2 regions of the Clostridium sp. CS1-1 genome follow, and region 1 is predicted to be linked to the other one. Evidence: riboswitches for the same ligand, from Rfam matches in the RefSeq annotation. Region 1 holds a riboswitch; the other holds the start of a gene.
The links. A riboswitch is a leader RNA that binds a small molecule or an ion and turns the genes downstream of it on or off. The one in region 1 is predicted to bind thiamine pyrophosphate.
Positions count from the first base shown of each region.

Region 2: another riboswitch for thiamine pyrophosphate. It lies ahead of thiW (energy coupling factor transporter S component ThiW); the one in region 1 lies ahead of thiS (sulfur carrier protein ThiS).

Region 1 is NZ_CM148680.1:2,929,712-2,932,928, reverse strand. It holds gene gcvPB (aminomethyl-transferring glycine dehydrogenase subunit GcvPB) at 1-1,089, shown strand, start outside; TPP riboswitch at 1,322-1,430, shown strand; gene thiS (sulfur carrier protein ThiS) at 1,619-1,813, shown strand; gene thiF (sulfur carrier protein ThiS adenylyltransferase ThiF) at 1,815-2,615, shown strand; gene AC0N0V_RS13740 (thiazole synthase) at 2,735-3,217, shown strand, end outside.
Region 2 is NZ_CM148680.1:2,375,095-2,378,311, reverse strand. It holds gene AC0N0V_RS11185 (NUDIX hydrolase) at 1-267, opposite strand, end outside; gene AC0N0V_RS11180 (SOS response-associated peptidase) at 459-1,088, shown strand; gene AC0N0V_RS11175 (hypothetical protein) at 1,168-1,299, shown strand; TPP riboswitch at 1,266-1,371, shown strand; gene thiW (energy coupling factor transporter S component ThiW) at 1,680-2,249, shown strand; gene thiM (hydroxyethylthiazole kinase) at 2,227-3,024, shown strand; gene AC0N0V_RS11160 (hypothetical protein) at 3,097-3,217, shown strand, end outside.

The DNA of each region.
Region 1 (3,217 bases):
CTTGGAGAGATAGCTGGGTTTGAAAGTGTATCTCTTCAACCAGCCGCAGGAGCTCATGGGGAGTTATCAGGTCTTATGATTATTAAGGCATATCATGAAAAAAGAGGAGACTTTAAAAGAAAAAAAATTATAGTTCCTGATTCAGCTCATGGTACAAATCCTGCATCTGCATCAGTAGCAGGTTTTGAAGTTATAGAAGTAAAGTCAGAAACCACTGGAGCAGTAGATATAGAGAGTTTAAAAGCTGTTCTAAATGATGAAATAGCTGGATTAATGTTGACTAACCCTAGTACATTAGGGCTATTTGAAAAAAATATTATAGAAATAGCAAAACTTGTTCATGAAGTAGGAGGATTGCTCTATTATGATGGAGCTAATATGAATGCTATTATGGGCAAAACAAGGCCGGGAGATATGGGCTTTGATGTATGCCATTTAAATTTACACAAAACATTTTCCACTCCACATGGCGGCGGAGGGCCAGGAAGTGGACCTATAGGTGTTAAAAAAGATTTAGTAGAATTTTTACCAAAGCCAGTGATATCAAAGAATAGAGAAGTATATTATTTAGATTATGATAGACCTTATTCCATAGGAAAAGTGAAAAGCTTTTACGGTAACTTCGGAGTTATGGTTAGAGCATTCACATATATATTAACTATGGGTGCAGAAGGGTTAAAAAAGGCAAGTGAAACGGCGGTATTAAATGCGAACTACCTAAGAGTAAAACTAAAAGAGTATTACAATTTACCTATAGATGATATTTGCAAACATGAGTTTGTACTAGGTGGTCTAAAAGGTGAAGAAAATCATGTAACAACTTTAGATGTAGCAAAGAGATTGCTTGATTATGGATATCATCCTCCAACAATTTATTTTCCACTAATTGTGCATGAGGCGCTTATGATAGAGCCAACTGAAACAGAGGCACTTGAGACACTTGACGAGTTCGTCAATGTCATGATTAAAATTGCTGAGGAGGCAGGTAATGATCCTGAACTAGTTAAGTCAGCTCCTAATAATACTATTGTAAAGAGATTGGATGAAGTTAAAGCAGCAAGAACTCCAATTCTTAAATGGAGTAAATAGCAAGATAAAAGGGAATGTATCATTATCGGATTAGATAGCAGTGCTAAAATCTTAAAACTCATAAATATTTTAGAGTGAAGGAAAACAGAATAAAGTGCGTAAAATAATTATATTTTAACTTAAGTGTATGTAGATTTTATGAAGATGTAAAAATAGTCCACTTTTTCTATGAACTGTGTTAGTTGACTTTAGTATTAGTTTGTGGTAAATTCAAATTAAAGCCAATAACAATTTAATGATTTAGGGGAGCCTGTAATAATAGGCTGAGAGTGGAATGTTATTCCTTACCCTCATAACCTGATTTGGATAATGCCAACGTAGGGAAAGAAGTCAGATAGTCTATTATCACGTTATATATTTAGAGTAATTGTATTTAGAAGCATTTGAATGCATAAAAACTACTTAGATGTATAATTATTTATTAAACTATCTATTTATTAAACTATATAAGGATATATCCTGTTAGGATATGAGGGAAGCATTTTAATGCTTCCCTTTTTATTTTGGTTTTAGAGAGGAGGAACATAATATGATTATAAACGGAGAAAATATGAATTTTGAGGATGGAATCACAGTTCGTGAAATGCTCGAGAAGTTAGAACTCGACATACAAAAAGTAGTAGTTGAAGCGGATTTAAAAATAATTGATAAGGATGAATTTTCTACCAAAAAACTAAGAACTGAATCAAAAGTTGAGATAATCAGATTTGTTGGAGGCGGCTAAAATGAATATCTATATAAACGAAAGAAAACAAGAGGTGGAAAAAGGTATCACTGCCCTTGAGTTAAAGAATATTATAAAAAAGGATGCTGATATAGTTATATATAACGGTTTTATTATAAAAGAAGATTGCCAATTAAAGGAAAACGATAACTTGGTTTTTATAAAAAGAGGTGAGATACCAGAGGAAGAAGACATGGAGGCTATGCTTTTATCGAGGCACACACCCTATGTACATGAAAAAATAAAAAAATGTAGTGTTGGTATAGCTGGTCTAGGTGGACTTGGATCAAACGTAGCAATTTCATTAGCGAGAATTGGAATAGGGAGGTTACTTTTGGTAGATTTTGATGTTGTAGAGCCAAGTAATTTAAATAGGCAGCAGTATTTTATAAAGCACTTGGGAATGAAAAAGACAGATGCTCTTGAACAATTAATAAAAGATTGTAATCCATTTGTAAAAGTTGAAAAGAGAGATGTGTTTTTAGATGAGACTAATATACATAACATTTTTAAAGATGTAGACATAGTAGTTGAGGCCTTTGATAATCCAATATGTAAAGCAGTGTTGGTTAATGAAGTTCTAAGTAAAATGGAAGATAAAAAAATTGTATCAGCTTCAGGAATGGCAGGATATTTCCCAAGTAATTCAATTGTTACAAGAAAAATAAAAGATAATTTTTATCTAATTGGTGATGGAGAAAATGAGGCCAAGCCAGGCTGTGGACTAATGGCGCCTAGAGTTGCCATTGCAGCGAATCATCAAGCAAATGCAGTTTTGAGAATAATACTAGGAGAAGAATAAGATGTAAAGAATTCATACGCAAAGTTCAATAGAAATACATTAGGAATTATGAAAGGGCTAAAGAAGTCATTTTTTAATGAGTTGGAAGTATTATATAAAATATTACGGAGGGTTTAATAATGGATAAATTAATAATAGGTGGTACAGAGTTAAATAGTAGATTATTTGTGGGGACAGGAAAGTATTCAACTAATGAATTAATACCAAAGGTTTTGGAGAGTTCCAGATCACAGGTTATTACCGTGGCGTTAAGAAGAGTTGATTTAAATTCTAAGGATGATAACATATTAAATTTTATAGATAAGAATGTTACTTTACTTCCAAACACTTCAGGTGCTAGAAATGCAGAGGAAGCTATAAGAATTGCAAGATTGGGAAGAGCAGCTGGCTGTGGTAATTGGGTAAAAATCGAGGTAATATCTGATAACAAATATCTTCTGCCAGATAACTTAGAGACTATAAAGGCAACAGAAGTTTTAGCTAAGGAAGGATTTGTAGTTCTTCCATACATGAACCCAGATTTAATGGATGCAAGAAGGTTAGTAGATGCTGGTGCAGCAGCGGTTATGCCTTTAGGCTCTCCAATTGGCACAAATAGAGGA
Region 2 (3,217 bases), 550 kb from region 1:
TTCATAAATATAGTCATTTAAAGGAACTCTGAATTGTTTTATTAATACTAGCTTTTCACTTTCCTTATGAATAGCGGCTACAACAACTGCATCCATACTATCCTCCTTGTTCTGGAAGTATTGCTCATTTAAAGTTTTATAGGATTTTCTTGAAGCAATTATCCAGTGTTTTGTTGCTCCCTTTTTATTTTTGTATTCAGCATCAAACAAACTTAAAAATTTAGTTTCTTTTAAGGTTGTGAGTTTAGTGATTTTGCTATTTTTCATTAATATCACCTTCTATAACTAATTTTGCAGCAATTCATAGTTAAAATTTGCTTATTTAATAATTATACATACTACTATTAGTAAGTGGCAAATCTATTTTTATTATTCAAAAATATTTTGAAAGGGTGTAAACTATATAATACTAGAAGCAATTGTCTAATAAAATAACAAAATGAAAAGTGGTGATTAGTATGTGTGGACGTTTTTGTATCGAAAATGACATAGAAGATATAATGGCAAGTTATGGTATAGCAAATGAAAAAAATATGAAATATTCAAAGGGTGAAATATTTCCTGGCACTAAGATTCCTATAATTTTTAATACTGAAGGTAGGAAATTAGACTTTTTTAGATGGGGCTATAAGATTAGAGGATTAGATAAAGAAATAATAAATGCAAGAATCGAAACAGTAGCTGAAAAACAAAGCTTAAAAAATGCTTTTGCAAGTAACAGATGTATCATACCTGCCAATGGATTTTTTGAGTGGGATAACGTAGATAAGAGCAAGGTTAAGTATAAAGTTACTCTGAAGGATACAAATCTTTTTTCCATGGCAGGAATATATGATACTTTTGTTGATAAAAATAATAATCCTTATTTTGGAGTTGTTATCTTAACTCGCCCAGCCAATGAACATATGATTAAAATTCACAACAGAATGCCTGTATTTATTAAAAAAGATGAGGAAGAGGAATGGCTGTTTGAGTCTCCAAATAACGCATTAAGACTTAAAGATAAACTAGAAAATAGTAGTTGGTTTAGTTTAAATATAAATCCTGTGGAAGGAAGTAAGCAACTTTCAATGTATGATTTTATGTAACTTTAGGGAAGATTGGATATAAATTATTAGATGATACAAATTCAAAAATTAAGGATAGATGGGACGATATTAAATATCAATGAATTGGTACGGTATTATGATTTCTATGCCTTATTTGTGCGGAATTAGTGAAATAGTATTGGAAAATGTTGAATTTAAGAAAGTTATATGGTATAATTTTCTGCAAAGGGGAGCTTGTGTTGCAGGCTGAGAGGAAGTTTATACTTCGACCCATAACTTGATTCGGATAATGCCGACGTAAGGAAATATGTAATTTATGCTTTTGATGTTATATTTTTTGAGTATAAATGGAATATGCCTTATTAGGCATATTCCATTTTTTATGCTTCAGAGATTTTATCTTTGGCAAGCGGCGGGGGAGCGCCCGTCCCTTTATAGCAAAAATACAACTAAATAGCGAGGGAACTTGTGTTTCAAGGTGAGAGGAAGCTTTTGAGCTTCGACCGACTAATATGACTATGTCATGTAGGGAATTGCTATTTGGTTACGCTAAAATTACGCCTCGATGATGGTATTTATTTCCTATGTGACGCATTCACAAAATAAATATTATTATGGAGGTATTTTATTATGGAAAGAAACCCAAAACTATTAAGAAACATTATGCTGGCAATGATGGTGGCAATGGGAGTTGTAATTTCACCAATTCTACGTATTGAAGGAATGTGCCCTATGTCCTCTGTTATCAACATAGTATGTGCAGTCGTTCTTGGACCTTGGTATGCATTACTTAATGCTACATTAATTGGGGTGATAAGAATGATTCTAATGGGAATTCCCCCTTTAGCTTTAACTGGTGCGGTTTTTGGAGCTGCTTTGTCTGGAATTTTATATAGAGCATCTAAGGGGAATTTGATTTTTGCAGTTTTAGGTGAGGTTATAGGGACTGGTATAATAGGAGCTATAGCTTCATACCCTGTTATGACATTTATTTGGGGAAGAGCAGGGTTAACATGGTTATTTTATGTTCCTTTATTCTTTATGGCAACAATAATTGGAGGAACAATTGCATTTGTTTTTCTAGGAGCATTAAGCAAGAATGGTATGCTTGCAAAAATTCAAAGAAGTTTGGGGGCAAAAGTTTATGATAAACCAAGCGTTAACAATAGACAACCTGTTGCAAATAAGACAGAGTGCTAAAAGAAAAAAACCTCTTATACACTGCATTACAAATCCAATTTCAATAAATGATTGTGCTAATATGGTGCTTGCTGTTGGTGCAAAGCCTATTATGGCTGAACACCCTTTAGAGGCTTCAGAAATTACTGCTGTCTCTAAATCACTTGGGGTTAATCTTGGGAATATAACAGATATAAGAATGGAGTCTATGTTGATTTCAGGTAAAACTGCCTTTGAAAAGAAGATTCCACAAGTAATTGATCTTGTAGGTGTAGGCTGTAGTAAACTTCGTCTAAATTATGCAAAAAACTTTATTTCGAAGTGTCATCCAAGTGTTATTAAGGGTAATATGTCTGAAATAAAGTCATTATATGGTGTTCAAAGCAACGCAACAGGAATTGATGTTGGAACTGGTGATATTATAACAGAGCAAAATTTAAATGAAAGCATAGAAATGCTACAGGAGTTATCTCTTCAAACCGGTTCTGTTATTGCAGCAACAGGAGTGATAGATATAATAACAAATGGTACTCAAACATATTTAATAAAAAATGGTTGTGAAATGCTTTCAATGGTAACAGGGACAGGTTGTATGCTTACTTCACTTATAGCAAGTTATATTTCTTCCGGAAATATACTAGGCGGTACTGTTCTTGCAATAGCACTTATGGGAATATGTGGTGAACTTTCTCATCAGGCTAAGGGGAATGGAAGTTTCAGAACTGAACTTATAGATAATATGTTTAGTATTTCTGATGAAGTAATAAGAGAAAAAATAAGATATGAACTAAAATAAAAAAATTTTGTAACCTTTTCTTATAATTTGAATACTATGATACTGTGTGAAAAATTTATATGGAGGCATGCAATGAATTATAGAAACGATAGCCAAGATTTTAACCCAAATCCTGCTGAGTCCTTAAATGAAGCTCGCCACGACCATCATCACGAACATCACGGAGAGCATCACAAGTATCATCATTTTGGGA